Regions from separate parts of the Nitrincola sp. genome, predicted to be linked through region 2. Evidence: predicted binding sites of a transcription regulator. Region 2 holds the regulator's gene; the other holds the start of a gene.

Region 1 (7,926 bases), on a different contig from region 2:
CAATCAGGTAGGTGCTGCACCCGGCGACTTGATGGCTATACTTGAAGCATTGAAACAAGCAGGCGCGTTGAAAGCCGAGCTGGTGGTGATCTGATGGCCATTAAAAATGGTTTCGACCCTTCTTCAGCCTCCCTGTATACCGACCTGAATCAGCTGACAAAGTTGAAAACCCAGGCGATAGATGATCAACAGGCTGCGCTGAAAGGCGTAGCGCAGGAGTTTGAGCAACTGTTCATGAACATGATGCTCAAAAGCATGCGCCAGGCCAGTGATGTATTGGCATCGGATAGCCCGTTCAACTCCAGTGATGTGAAGTTTTATCAGGACATGTTTGACCAGCAGATGACGCTGGACCTGTCGAAAAAAGACAGTATCGGGCTGGCGGATATTATCGTTAAACAACTAAGCCAGCGTGCTGATGCTGTTGTTACGCCAACAGGCGATGACAACGAGCAAGAAGAGCGTCAGTCGCTGGTCGAGCAAATGCTTAATCGTGCGCTTAACACAGGGCCAATCAGTCAGCCAGCAGGACTTACATATATGGCGCCTGTCTCTGAGTCTGGGGCTGAGAATATTACAGTGGCTGCCGAAAATGACGAGTCACAGGAAAGTGCCGCCGTTACTGATCAGTCAGAAAATGAGCAACAGACGCAGCCGCAACGATTTGAGTCGCCTGCCGAGTTTGTAGCGTCTCTAATGCCATTGGCGGAAAAGGCGGCCAAAGCTCTGGGCGTTGCACCAACGGTGTTGCTGGCGCAAGCCGCGCTTGAAACCGGTTGGGGTAAGTTCGTCACACGAGATACGGCCAGCGGCAAAAGCAGTTTTAACCTGTTCAATATCAAGGCGGATAGTCGCTGGGAAGGTGACTCTGTGCAGGTTCAAACGCTGGAATATCGCGGTGGTGTGCCAGAAAAAGAGCAGGCACGATTTCGGGCCTATGGTAGTTATGCCGACAGTTTTGCCGATTATGTGGACTTTCTTCAGAGCAATCCTCGCTATCAGCAGGCGCTGGAGCAGGCTGAAGATCCCAATCGGTTTGTGCGGGAACTTCACTCGGCCGGCTATGCTACCGACCCCGAATACGCCAGCAAAATTGAGCGAATTTTTAACGGTGAGTTGCTGGCGGCAGCCAGCCAGACCGCTCAAGAAAGCTGATTTCTGGCCGATATAACGTTGAATCAAAGTAAATGGCGCAGAGTAGCTCTGCACCCCGGAGAACAACCATGAGTAGCAGTATCCTGAATATCGGTGTTCAGGCACTGAATGCCAACCAAACGGCACTGTCCTATACGGGGCAGAACATTGCGAATGTGAATACTGAAGGCTATACCCGTCAGACGGTTACCTTTAGTACTCAGCAGCCGCCGATACTGGGTGTGGAAGTTACGGATATCAACCGTATTACCGACCAGTTTCTAGTGCGTCAGGTTTGGTCGGATACTTCTGCGCTCAGCAGTAACCAGGCTTTCTCCGAAAAAATTGCATTGTTGGACAAAATGCTGGTGTCCGAGTCCAGTAGTTTGTCTTCCTCAATGGATAGCTACTTTGAGTCGTTGCAACAGGTGGTGGATGACCCGCTGTTCATCGCTAACCGTGAGCTGTTTTTGGCTGAAGCACAGTCGCTTACCAACGCATTTACTGACTTCGATGCCAATCTGCGCGAGCAGGGGGAATTGATCAATACTGAGCTGCGCAGTATGACTAATACTGTCAACTCTATTACGCAAAATATTGCTGAGTTGAATGTTCAGATCGGTACTCTGGTAGCAGCGGGCCAGAATTCAAACGCCTTGCAAGACAAGCGTGACATGTTGGTGAAAGAGCTGTCGGGCTATGTCTCCATCAATGTGATTGAGGAAAAAGGCTCTAACTACAATGTCATGATGGGCCAAGGGCAGCCACTGGTTATTGGTAGTTCCGCCGCACAGCTGCAACTCAGGAATAGTGAGTCGGACCCTTCTCAGCTCGATATTTTCATGGTTAACGGCAATATATCTGCCAATGTAACCGGTCAGCTGGGCCAAGGTGCTATCGGTGGCCTACAGCAATATCAAACTGAAGTTTTGAACCCCACTATCAATGAAGTGGGCCGTTTGGCCATTGTGTTCACAGAAACCATGAATGAACAGCACCGTAAAGGTATGGATCTGAATGGTGACTTTGGCGAAAACCTGTTCTCACCCATTGAGACCGGCCAAGTAACGGCCAATAGCACCAACAAAACTTCAGCCAGCAGCGCCTATGTGAATTTTTACGATGTAACCGAGCTGACGGCCAGTGATTACGAAGTGAAGTTCGATGGTATCGATAGCTTCATTGTTACGCGGTTGAGTGATGGTCGAAAGTTCGACATGTCTGAATTCACTGATTTGGCCAGCCTGCCAGCCGATCAGCAAACCCTATCTCAGGATAAAGTGTTCGAATGGGTCGATAACCGGCTGAAAATCAGCATGGATGGTATGACCGTTCATCTGGATGCGTCCAGCAGCTATTCGGTCGGCGACAGCTTCCTGGTGCAGCCTACACGCACCGGTGCTCAGCTGATGGATACAGAAATTACCAACCCCAAACTTCTGGCGCTGGCATCGCCGCTACGTGTCGAACCGTCTTCAACGAACAGTGGCAACGCGGAAATTACCGCAATTGAAATCACCAGCGCAAAAGACACCTCGGCCTTGCGTAGTGGCTCTGCGACTTTGCCGCTGGAAATCGTATTTAACGCACCCGCTGAAGGGAGTGATGTCCCTACTTTCACGGTGTACGACATGAGTGATCCTGATAATCCGGTGGTCTTCGATGATATGGAAAATCTTGTCTATACAGAAGGCGAGCCTATCGTACTGGAAGACTATCAGATCACTTTGGATAACCAGCCCAATGCGGGGGATCGGTTTACTATTGAGCGAAACACTGATGGTTATTCGGATAATACCAATGCATTGGCAATGTCTGATTTCCAGAACAAGCCTTTGGTCAATGGCTTTAGTTATCAGGATACCTATGGTCAGTTGCTGGCCCAGGTTGGGACTCAGGCCAGTACCTCCGAAATTGCGTACGCGTCCAGCAAAGCGGTGCTTACGTCCAGTGAAAATGCCCTGCAAAGTGTTGCCGGTGTTAACCTGGATGAAGAAGCAGCCAACCTGGTCAAGTTCCAGCAGGCATATTCTGCGTCTGCACAGCTGATCTCCACCTTCCAAACCATTTTTGACAGCCTCATCAGCGCTGTAAGGAGATAATAATGCGTATCTCTACCGGCCAAATCTTTACTAATGCCAGTAACAGCATGATGGATAACCAGACATCGCTGCTGGATATTCAAGACAAAATGTCCAGTGGTAAGCAGTTCACCCGTCTGGCGGATGATCCCGTTGGGGCGAGCCAGGTTGTGAGTTTGAAACGTGAGCTCGCCCAGTTGGAAATGTTCAATACCAACATTGATGCTTCCCGTCGTCGTTTGGAGCTGGAAGAAACGACGCTGGGCGACCTGAATACAGCACAGGATCGCATGCGAGAGCTGGTTGTTTACGCCGCTAATGGAGTACTGAGCGATGCTGATAGGGCCATCATCGCGACTGAACTTGAAGAGCTGGTGGAATATTCTGCGGGTCTGATGAATACCCGTGATGCCAAGGGTGAGTACCTGTTTTCAGGCTCTCAGGGCAATATTCAAACCTATGCGCAAACGGGTAGCCGGTATACCTATCAGGGCGATGCCTCCAACCGTGATATTCAGGTATCCAGTGCTCTGTATGTTCAATCAACGGATAACGGTCGCTATCTGTTTGAGTCGATTACAGATGAGCCAACCCTTAAAGCAACGGGAGCTCTGAGAAGTGCGTTGGGCGAAGAGTCGGTGAATGTAACTGATGTTGATGCCTTTGAAGCCTTTATGCGCACAGCCGGTGATTTATCGGTTGAAGTCGACCAGTATGTTGATGGTGGAGGCACTACCGTCAGCACTTATACCTTGAGAGACAGTACCGGTAAGGTCGTGCTGGATACTAATGATAATCCGCTTCAGGGTATCGCCTTTACTAATGGCAATGTACCGGGTATCGAACTCCCGGGTGCAACCGTTAGTCTTGATCTTGCGGAGCCTATCGCGCCAGCACCCTCCTCATTAGGTGTGTATGGTCCAGATTCCGCTATGCTCGATGTGGCGAATGTATCGTCTGAGTCTGATTTCCTTGAACTTATGCGAGAAACGTCTGGTGATATTTCGATAGGGGCTTCTTTTGATGAAGGCTCAGGGCAATACACTTACGAAGTAACGGATCAGGCCGGTAATGTTCTGGCAACAGCCACAGGTGCGGCTAATCAGACTGTAAACCTGGGTGGCCCGCCTGCGGTAAGTTTCGATCTTGATATGTCATCGGTCACATCAACGGCAGCAGCTGCCTTTGCCGTTGATACGCCCGCAACGTCTGAACTCAAACTGCAGTTTGAGCAACCGCCAACCAATATATTGAACGCGGTGATGGAAACCGTTGAGTTGATGCGTGAGCCGGTGGAAGGAACTACCACGGCTAAAACGGAACTGAATGATCGTTTTGCATTAATGCTGGATCAACTGAATCAGTCGCAGGAACGTCTGTCCGAGGCAACCTCTACCCTGGGGGCGCGTATTAACAAGTTGGATAAGGCTGAGCTGAGCAACACGGACTTCCAGCTCATGACCGAAAGTACCCTGTCTGCGGTTCAGGATCTGGATTACGCAGCGGCATCGACGGAGCTGGCCAAGCGCAAGCTATCGCTCGAAGCGACCTATGCCAGTTTTACCCAAATAAAGGACCTGAGCTTGTTTAACTACATTCGATAAGGTCTTAGGCAGAACTGTTACCTAAAGCGGTCGTAGGCCTTGCGCGCCTTATCGGCCGCTTTCAGTTTCTGGAAGGCTTCGCCTGCCTCATCCTTCTTCAACTCAAGTAGCTGCATGGCCCGCTGTTCCAGTTCCTGAGCTTCATTTAACAGGCTGCGACAGCCTACCAGTACATCTCTGGGGTAAGGGCACCGGCTTTCGTGGTCGAGTTCAGACACCAGCTCTTCCCTGTGCCGTTGCAGGGGCTCAATCGCTTCAAGTTCCCCTTGCTCGCATAGCTCCAAAAGAGCTTTGGTCGCCTGCAGTAGCTCAAGCGACAATGCCATTATCTTGTCCATCAATTTTCCTCGTATTTTGTCTAATGCTGAGTCTGACGCGGCCGATATAAGTATTCAAGGACAGCAAGGGCGTAGAAAAAAGATTTAAAGCTTCTGTCGCCCAAGCCGATACATTGAGTACACGGCGTTAAACGCCTCCCGATTTTAAGACTTATTGCATACAGCCGGCCCAAACAGCGGTCGCTATCTGAGGAGATACACTCATGGCAATGGTAATTAACTCCAATATCATGTCGCTGAACGCCCAGAATCAGCTGACCAAAACAAACAACGATCTGAACACCGCAATGGAGCGTTTGACCAGCGGTAAGCGTATCAACTCCGCAGCAGATGACGCTGCAGGTCTGGCAATTTCCAACCGAATGACCTCTCAGGTACGTGGTTTGGATCAGGCTGTACGTAACGCTAACGACGGTATCTCCCTGATTCAGACTGCCGAGGGCGCCCTGGAAGAGTCCACTAACATTCTGCAGCGTATGCGCGAACTGTCTATCCAGTCTGCGAACGGTACCTACTCTGAAGGTAACCGCTCTACACTGAATGCTGAGGTTGCTCAGCTGAAAGAAGAGCTGAACCGTATTTCTGAAACCACTGCTTTTAACGGTCAGAAAATCTTGGATGGCTCTCTGGGCAAGGTTGATCTGCAGGTAGGTTCTGAAGCTAACGAAACGATCGGCTTTGAAATACAGGCGATGGATGCTAAAACTCTGGGTCTTGGTTCAACCAGTGTTGATCAGCTTGGCGGTGAAAACAGCCTCGTAGCTGATACGACTGCATTGGGTAACAACGACATCATGATCAACGGTCAGTCTATTTTGGCAGTAGGTGAAACTTGGACTGGTGGTACAGATGACATGGATGAGTTGATTGACAAAATCAATACCAATGTCAACGGTGTAACCGCAAGCACCGTAGTTAGCACTACCGGCGACGCCGTTGGTGATGGTATTTTGGCAGAGGGCGAAAGCTTTACAGTTGCTATTACTAAGCTGGATGGCACAGCTACGTCAATTGAAGTCACTGATACAGAAAATCTTGAAGAGCTTACAGATAAATTGAATGCTGAAGGCGGTGGTCTGATTTCTGCAACGATTGGTGATGATGGCAAACTCAGTATTAGTGCGGAGAATATTGAATCGTTCACGATTACAGATGGTGCTGATGCGGGTGGCACAATCGCTGGTGCTTCTACAGCATCCATTGCTTTGACTTCTGATAATGGTGATGAAATCACAGTTGAGCGTGGTGCCAATGGTACTTTGACTGATCTTGAGCAATTCGGCTTCCGCGAGAGCAATGAGGCCGGTGTAATTGAAGGTGATGCTGTCGATGCGAATGAATTTGCAGTGGGTGATCTTAAGATCAATGGTGTCTCAGTTGGTGCTAGCGACAGCGGTGGCCTGACAGATAAAATTGATGCGATTAATGCGGTTAGTGACGACACAGGTGTAACTGCTACTGCATTCACTTCTACTGAAATTGACTTTTCATCTGTAGATACCTCTTCTCTTACTGGTGGTAACATCGCTATTAATGGTGTCGATGTTGCAGTGACAGCAGGTACCTTGGAAGAAATAGCTGCTGAGATCAATGCTGAAACAGATAACACTGGTGTCACTGCGACTGTTTTGGGACAGCGCTTAGTGTTTGAAGGTGATGTGGCTTCAATTTCCTTCGGCAATGAATCCGGTGGTGATGGCCCCGAAGTCGCTCTGACAGATGGTACTAACGTTGCCCAATTTGGTGGTGCGGATATTGATAACACCGCAACTCAGGCAGGCGGTATCAAACTGGCATCAGAGAATGGTGGACCTATCAGCGTCGAGCATAAGGACGCAGCGGCTGAGGCTAAAACTGGTTTGCTGGATGCGAATACAGTCAGTGGTGGTAGTTATGGCGCTGCAGTGAACAGCATCGATATTTCTACTGTGAACGGTGCCCAGAAAGCAATTGGTATCATCGACAACGCTCTGGAAACCATCAACTCAACTCGTGGTGACTTGGGTGCGGTGAACAACCGTCTGGACTTCACCATTAACAACCTGTCCAGCATCTCTGAAAACGTGTCAGCGGCACGTTCTCGAATCGAAGATGCTGACTTCGCCAAGGAATCTGCAGCGCTGTCTCGCTCTCAGGTTCTGCAGCAGGCAGGTACTTCCATGCTGGCCCAGGCCAACGCAGCTCCTCAGCAGGTTCTGTCACTGCTGCAGTAAGCGATTAAAGAAGGCTAGAATACAGAATAGTCTTCTGATTACTGGGTCGCCCCGCCGGGGCGGCCCTTTTGAATGAGAGGTAAGGGTAATGAGTATCGAAACCTCTGGCATGTCCAACGCCCAAACCGTAGCAGTCAATACGGCGTCTTCCCGACAGCAGTCTGGACCTTCATCGGCGGGCATGGAGCCAGTCAGCACCGTTAATAACAGCACCTCCGCAGTCCAGCAGACCAATGGTCCTGAACAGACCGAGTTGTCGATGGAAAAACTACAGGATGCTGTCGAGAAGATGAATGAGCTGATGCAAAATGGTCGTCGCTCGTTGAACTTTTCAGTCGATGATTCAACCGAAAAGGTCGTAATCAAGGTAATGGATCTGGATACCGATGAAGTGGTAAGACAGATTCCCACCGAGGAAACGCTTAAATTTGCCGAATACCTTGAAGGTATGGTCGGTCTTATCTTTGATGAAACCGTCTGAATCGGCTTACCCATTCTGATAAGCTACTCGCAGGCATTATCAGGGAGGTTTTATGTCCAGTATCATTTCATCCCT
Region 2 (7,926 bases):
CTTGGTGAAAGATTGATTCGCCAGTTGACTGCCAGCATTGAGCCGGACTTGAGTGCCGAGATGGCCTGGAAAAACACCCTGGCGCGGCTGGCAGATTCAGTGCCTGTGGTTGGGGAAGAATACATTGCCCGTGGCGGTATGATTGCCTTTGTAGGTGCCACCGGTGTAGGTAAGACCACTACGATAGGGAAGTTGGCGGCGCGTTATGTGCTGCAGCATGGCAGTTCAGGCTTGGCGTTGGTGACTACGGATTGTTATCGAATTGCTGCACATGAGCAGTTGAAAACATTTGGTCGTATTCTGGATGTGCCCGTGCGTGTGGTGGATGAAAACCATAATCTCGATGAGGTGTTGTTGTCGCTACGTGGTAAGCGCCTGGTGCTAATAGATACAGCAGGTATGAATGCGGGTGATGCGGAAGGTGTGCAACAAAAGCAGATGCTGGCATCCGTATCGGTTCGTCTAAAAAAACTTCTGGTGCTGTCCTGTTCTAGTCAGCGTCAGTTGTTAGAAAAAGCCTGGGCTAATTACCAGGAGCTTGAGCTCAATGCGTGTGTGCTGACTAAGCTGGATGAGTCTGGCAGTATCGGGGATGCTTTGACGCTTGCGGTAGAACGCCGTTTACCGGTGGCCTATGTAACTGATGGACAGAAAATACCGGATGATCTGATTGTGGCTCAGCGTCAGGATTTGGTCAGCCGAGCGGTGCTTGCGGCGCAATATACAGGTTCCGAGACCGACAGTGAAACCGACAGTCAAATGTTCAGGGCGGGTTAGGAATTCATGAAGCAGGCACATCCAGTAAAAGTAATTGCCGTGACCGGTGGTAAAGGCGGGGTCGGTAAAACCAACGTCTCAGTGAATCTGTCGGCTGCGCTGAGTGAAATGGGGCGGCGTGTTGTGTTGATGGATGCGGACCTGGGACTTGCTAATGTGGATGTGTTGCTGGGGTTGCGAGTAAAAAAGAATATTACCGATGTGCTTGATGGCCGCTGCTCACTAGCTGAGGTGCTGGTTAAAGTGGATAAGAATATGTCTATCGTTCCTGCATCTTCAGGGACACAGGCTATGACGGCTTTATCAGAGCATCAGCATGCTGAACTGATTCATGCCTTTAATGATATTGCCGATATGATGGATATTCTGATCATAGATACGGCCGCTGGTATATCGGAGTCGGTGGTTAGTTTTGTTAAGGCGGCTCAAGAAGTATTAGTGGTTGTTTGTGATGAACCTACGTCAATTACCGATGCGTATGCTTTAATTAAGATGTTGAACCGTGATCATAAGATGACCCACTTTCGGATACTGGCCAATATGGTCCATTCGGAAACCGAGGGACGTAACATGTTTAATAAAATACTCACAGTTACTGACAGGTTTTTGGATGTAACGCTTCAATACGTCGGATCAATACCTTATGATGAGGCTGTTCGTAAAGCGGTGCAGAAACAAACGCCTGTTTTAAAAGCATTTTCAGGCAGTAAGGCCTCTGCAGCTTATCGGCAGTTGGCCAATAAGGTAGACAACTGGCCGGTGTTAAAAACACCACGTGGTCATTTGGAATTTTTTGTTGAGCAGTTGGTCAAGCGACATTAACTGGATACTGGAAACTTAGGCTGTATGTATAATCAGCTTCAATTTAAAACCAGTAATGAACTGCTGGAGCAATATGGTCCTTTGGTGAAGCGTATTGCTCAGCATCTGCTGGCTAGGCTGCCATCCAGTGTTGTGCTGGATGATTTGGTGCAGGCTGGTATGATCGGTTTGCTGGAAGCCGCCAGAAAGTTTGATCCTGGCAAGGGTGCAAGTTTTGAAACCTATGCTGGCATCCGCATTCGAGGATCTATCATTGATGAGGTTCGTCGAGGAGATTGGACGCCACGCTCGGTTCACCGTAATGGCCGTCGTGTCAGTGAGGCGATTCGGGTCGTAGAGCTACGTACCGGTCGGGACGCATCAGATGCTGATGTGGCTGCTGAACTGCAGATAACTGTATCGGCTTATCATGCTTTGTTGCAAGACTCGCTGGATAGTCGGCTTTTCAGTATAGATGAGCTGAGCCATGATGAAGATGACTCAGTGGGTATGCAGTTTGAAGGTGATGATCCTGGTCCGGATGAGTCTTTTCAGAGTGCATCATTTCGTCAGGCTTTAGTCGATGCTATTGGTAATTTGCCTGAGCGCGAAAAATTAGTGATGGCACTATATTATGATGAAGAGATGAATTTAAAAGAAATTGGCAGCGTTCTGGGTGTCAGTGAGTCAAGGGTTAGCCAGATTCATACTCAGGCCGCGCTGCGGTTAAAGGGGCGGTTACGTGATTGGCAGTGATTTTTGTTTGTTATCCGTGTCGGGCCTGTCTAGTATAGGTTTAGCACGCTTATCTTTTACTGTAGAAAGCCGGGGGGGCAGTGTCTTGTGAAAAAAGACATCAGGATTCTTGTTGTGGATGATTTTTCCACCATGAGACGAATAATCAAAAACTTGCTGCGAGATCTAGGCTTTACCAACGTGGAAGAGGCTGATGATGGCAAAACAGCCTTGCCTATTCTTAAGCAGGGCCGTATTGAGTTTCTGATAACTGACTGGAATATGCCGGGTATGACCGGTATTGATCTGCTCAAAGAAGTTCGTGCTGATCCAGAGCTTTCACATATACCAGTGCTTATGGTTACGGCCGAAGCCAAACGTGAACAGATCATTGCAGCCGCTCAAGCCGGCGTGAATGGTTATGTGATCAAGCCCTTTACGGCTGTCGTTCTCAAAGAAAAAATCGAAAAAATATTTGAACGTATCACCTGAAGTAGTCGGCAAGAGATGGAATAATGAAAAAAAAGATAGCCTCACTTGAATACGATGGCCTAGACGATCTGCTTGGACAGATGGCCAGAGAGTTGGTCGAGACGATTGACCGAGGAAACCTCAGTCATGCAATGGAGATAATTAACGATCTTCAGGAAGCTCGGCATCAGGTTTTCTATAATGAAGTCGGACATTTAACCCGCGGGCTTCACGAGGCTATCAAGGCTTTCTCTTCCGATATTGATGATAAAATTCCGTCGACAGATGCTGGCAGTATGACTGCAATGACGGATGCTTCTGATCGGTTGGCTTATGTTATAGAGCTGACAGATAAAAGTTCGCATGAAACCATGGATAGGGTAGATCGTTCGCTGAGTCTGGTAGATCGTCTGGATGGGCAGTCTGAGCGCTTTCGTGATTTGCTGCTGTTGGTGGGGCAGTTAGAGGGCGATTTCAAAGCACTGGACGGTGTTTATGACCGTACTTGCGATGTCAAAAATGAATCCGAAAAAACAATAGCAGAACTGCGTGCCACCTTGACTGATATTTTGGTATCCCAAAGTGTTCAGGATATTACCGGTCAACTGATTCGACGGGTAATTACCTTGATGACCCAGGTTGAATCACAGCTGGTCAAACTGATGGATATGGCGGCCAAGGTGGAGCGTCTCACCGGTATCGAAATGCCCCATGGGGATGCTTCCAATGAGGATCAGGATGCGATACGTGCACAGGGGCCACAGCTCAAAAAGAAAGAAGCCGGTGCAGTCAGTAGTCAGGATGATGTGGATGAACTGCTCTCGAGCCTTGGGTTTTGATTAGGAGATCGCTATGAGTTTGGATGTTGATCAGGAAATTCTTGAAGATTTCCTAGTAGAAGCAGGAGAGATACTTGAGCTTCTGTCAGAGCAGTTAGTCGAACTTGAACAGCGCCCTGATGATCGGGATCTGCTGAATGCGATCTTTCGCGGGTTTCATACGGTCAAGGGTGGAGCCGGCTTTTTGCAGCTTGACACTATGGTGGACTGCTGCCACAAAGCTGAAAACCTTTTCGACCTGCTGCGGAATGGTGAGCTAAGTATTTCTCCGTCACTGATGGATGCGGTGCTTCAGGCATTGGATTCGGTAAATCTGATGTTCGAGCAGGTGCGTGGTGGCAAAGAGCCAGTGGCAGCGCCACAATCTCTGCTCGATACACTGGATGCTTATACCAAGGGACAGGTGCCGGAACCGGTTGCCGCGTCACCAAAATCGACGCCCGCGGCTCCTAAGGCCAAACCCGTTACGTCAGCTAACCCCAATACCCCCAATGATGAGTTTGATCAGTTATTAGGGGATCTGGTTGGTGCTGATGCAGCTGCAACGTCATCAGATTCTGATGATTTGATCACGGAAGATGAATTTGATGCGCTGCTGGATGAGTTGCATGGTGCTGGCAAAGGGCCAGGTAAGCATGATGAGTTAACTCAAGCGGCTGCCACGAGTAGCGATGAAATCACTGAGGATGAATTTGAAGCCTTGCTGGATGAACTGCAATCAAAAGGTCAGGGTGCATTTACCGCTGCTCAGGCAAGTGCCAGTGCTGAAGTATCTAAATCTGAACCGATGGATAGCCAAGCGGTACCTGTATCAGATGAACTGGCTGTACCAGCAGAGTCACTAGCGAAACCCGTTGATTCACCTCGTGCCGTGCCAGCTCAGCAGAAGCCAGTGCAGGAAAGTAACGTCAGGGTAGATACGGCGTTGCTGGACAAGATTATGAACATGGTCGGTGAGTTGGTGTTGGTCAGAAATCGTCTGGTAAGGCTCGGTGGGGCACGCGAAGACGAAGAAATGGCCAAAGCCCTGGGAACGCTGGATATGGTAACGGCTGACCTGCAAACCTCGGTTATGAAGACGCGGATGCAGCCAGTGAAAAAAGTATTTGGTCGTTTCCCAAGGCTGATACGCGATCTGTCCCGTAGTCTGAAAAAAGAGATTCGTCTTGAGCTGCGTGGAGAAGAGACTGATCTTGATAAAAACCTGGTGGAAGCACTTGCAGACCCCTTGATTCACTTGGTCAGAAACTCAGTCGATCATGGCATTGAAGCACCAGATGTCAGGGAAAAGTTAGGCAAGCCTCGTGAAGGCAGTGTGTTGCTCTCGGCTGAGCAGGAGGGTGATCACATCCTGCTGATCATTCGTGATGATGGTGCTGGGATGGATCCGGAAAAGCTGCGTCGTCTGGCTGTGGACCGGGGCATGCTCGATACCGAGTCGGCGGCACGTTTGACAGATCAGGAGTGTTTTAACCTGATATTTCATGCCGGCTTCTCCACCAAAACCGAGATTTCAGATGTATCCGGTCGTGGTGTGGGCATGGATGTGGTCAAGACCAAGATCACCCAGTTAAATGGTACCTTGGCAATTGACTCTATCCTTGGGCAGGGTACTCAGATAGCTATTCAAGTACCGTTAACCTTGGCAATTATGCCGACCTTGATGGTTACACTGGAGGCGCAGGCTTTTGCGCTGCCGCTGGTGAATGTTAATGAAATATACAATCTGGATCTGACTAAAACTAACATTGTTGATGGGCAGCAGGTGGTCATCGTTCGTGATCAGGCTTTACCACTGTTTCATCTTAAACGCTGGATGGTGAAAGGTTGTGAAAGTGAGCCGTTGCCGGATCAGGGGCATGTGGTGATCGTTTCAGTTGGTACAACTCGCGTCGGTTTTGTTGTCGATCAGTTGGTAGGACAGGAAGAAGTGGTTATCAAACCATTGGGTTCGATTTTACATGGAACTCAGGGTTTATCAGGTGCGACTATCACCGGTGACGGGCGTATCGCACTAATCATTGATATTCCTAATCTACTGAAGCGTTATGCTGCCTCATGATACTGACTTATAAAAGGAACAGCATCAAATGGCCGTGACGGTTTTGGTTGTTGATGATTCCAGTTTTTTTCGTAACAGGATTCAAGAGGCGCTGAGTAGCGACTCACGCATCAAAATAGTCGGTACTGCTGTTGATGGTCGCGAGGCTGTGGAAAAGGCAAAGGAATTGCGACCTGATTTGATCACCATGGATGTCGAGATGCCACAGCTGAACGGTATAGAGGCGGTGAGGCAGATTATGCGTCAGTCACCAACCAATGTACTGATGCTGTCTTCGTTGACGCATGAAGGAGCACGTGTCACCCTTGAGGCATTGGAAGCGGGCGCGGCTGATTATCTATCTAAAGACATACGTGCCTGGATGGATCGATCCAGTGTATTGCGTCAGGAGCTTATTGAACGTGTAGTTGCGCTAGGTAAATCACGCCGAGTCAGCAGTGCGCCCTCATTTGGCCGAAATCCACCACCAGCTAAAAGCGATAGCAGTCGGGTTTTCCGCTCCAGTACCTCCGCCCCGCCAAGTCAGCCAGGAAGTGATGCGCGAGGTCGGCTGGCAAGAGAAGGGGTGGCACAAGAGAAGCCTTATTCAAGAACGACAGAAACTCCACGTGGCGTTGACTCTCAAAGCGGGGCCGCAACTTACCCGCTGACACGCATCAGGGTGCCTGATGCGCGGATAGTGGTCATAGGTGCCTCAACCGGTGGTCCAGCCGCGTTGCAGAAAGTACTGGTATCTTTACCAGCGGATTTTCCGTGTCCTATTCTGCTTGTTCAACATATGCCAGCAACGTTTACCAAGGTGTTTGCAGAGCGTCTGAATCAGCAGTGTAGAATCCGTGTCAGAGAGGCTGTTGATGGTGATCGACTTGAGCCTGGGCTCGCCTTACTCTGCCAGGGCGGAATGCAGATGATGTTGGATCCGCGTCAGCATGACCGTGTCAAGATTTTTCCAGGTGATGACAGAATGACCTATAAGCCCAGTGTGGATGTGACCTATGCATCAGCCGCTAAGGCATTTGGGTCAAAAGTCATGGCGGTGATGTTGACTGGCATGGGTGCTGATGGTTGTGATGGTGCGCGCCTGCTGAAACAAGCGGGTGGTACCTTATGGGCGCAGAGCAAAGATACCTGCACCATTTATGGCATGCCCCAGGCTGTCGTTAATGCAGGCCTTGCTGATGCAATATTGGATCTGGATGATATAGGTTCTATGCTTGCCAAATGCAAGTATGCCTGATCACTGAATAGCCGCAGGAAATGAATATGCAGGTATGGTCAGTAGCTAATCAGAAAGGTGGTGTGGGTAAAACTACCACCGTTGTATCTATGGCTGGGTTGCTGGCTGAGGTTGGATACCGTGTGCTTATTATCGATCTGGATCCGCATGGCTCACTGACCAGCTACTTCCGTTTTGATCCGGATGAGATCGAACAGAGTGTTTACGATTTATTTGAAAATCCTGACATCACAGCGGCGCATTTCCGCTCTTTAATTCTGAAAACCAGCCATGAGAGTATCGACTTAATACCTTCTTCTACTGCGCTGGCAACACTGGAGCGTAAAGCGGTTGGGAGAGAAGGGCTCGGTCTGCAAGTGGCGAAGTCGCTGCGTTATGTGCGTGAAGACTATGACTATGTATTGATTGACAGTCCTCCGGTACTGGGGGTGTTGATGGTGAATGCGCTTGCGGCCTGCGACCATCTTCTGGTGCCAGTTCAGACTGAATTTCTGGCATTGAAGGGTCTTGAGCGTATGATCCGGACAATAGAGATGATAAACCGGGCGCGTAAAAATAAATTAACCTATACCATAATTCCGACGTTTTATGATCGGCGAACCCAGGCTTCTGTTATTAGTTTGCGTGAGTTGCACCAGCGCTATGCTGACCAGGTTTCTAATGCCGTAATTCCTGTAGATACCAAATTTCGTAATGCCAGTATCAAAGGGTTAGTGCCATCATCACTTGATGCCGGTAGCCGAGGTGTGCATGCATACGCACGCCTGCTTAGGGGTTTGCTTGAGCGTCGTAAACAGGGGCAGGTCGATGGCTGATCAAAAAAAAGTTGTATTTGAATATCTTGAAGCCCTGCTGTCAGATCCGGAAGCAGAGCAGCCTGTATCCGAGGCTGATATTGAAAATGACAGTGACGCAGAAAATAGTTTGAAACCACCGATGCAAGTCGACAACACTATTAATGAGCCAGAGCCAGAGCCAGAGCCAGAGCCAGAGCCAGAGCCAGA

Evidence for each region. The regulator FliA, encoded in region 2, starts transcription of late flagellar genes. The targets are predictions, from matches to a motif close to CTAAAGTTNNNNNNNNNNCNGCCGATA.
Region 1: a site for FliA is predicted at 5,242-5,268, ahead of ACN0R1_RS17260 (flagellin). Genes of this name have one in related genera too.

The regions. Positions count from the first base shown of each region.
Region 1 is NZ_JBLXDN010000034.1:3,409-11,334, reverse strand. It holds gene ACN0R1_RS17285 (flagellar basal body P-ring protein FlgI) at 1-94, shown strand, start outside; gene flgJ (flagellar assembly peptidoglycan hydrolase FlgJ) at 94-1,155, shown strand; gene flgK (flagellar hook-associated protein FlgK) at 1,224-3,236, shown strand; gene flgL (flagellar hook-associated protein FlgL) at 3,239-4,819, shown strand; gene ACN0R1_RS17265 (hypothetical protein) at 4,837-5,157, opposite strand; gene ACN0R1_RS17260 (flagellin) at 5,361-7,370, shown strand; gene ACN0R1_RS17255 (flagellar protein FlaG) at 7,459-7,851, shown strand; gene fliD (flagellar filament capping protein FliD) at 7,904-7,926, shown strand, end outside.
Region 2 is NZ_JBLXDN010000016.1:34-7,959, reverse strand. It holds gene flhF (flagellar biosynthesis protein FlhF) at 1-777, shown strand, start outside; gene ACN0R1_RS12725 (MinD/ParA family protein) at 784-1,599, shown strand; gene ACN0R1_RS12720 (RNA polymerase sigma factor FliA) at 1,624-2,334, shown strand; gene cheY (chemotaxis response regulator CheY) at 2,434-2,805, shown strand; gene ACN0R1_RS12710 (protein phosphatase CheZ) at 2,829-3,623, shown strand; gene ACN0R1_RS12705 (chemotaxis protein CheW) at 3,637-5,685, shown strand; gene ACN0R1_RS12700 (protein-glutamate methylesterase/protein-glutamine glutaminase) at 5,714-6,922, shown strand; gene ACN0R1_RS12695 (ParA family protein) at 6,949-7,737, shown strand; partial or broken gene ACN0R1_RS12690 (hypothetical protein) at 7,730-7,926, shown strand, end outside.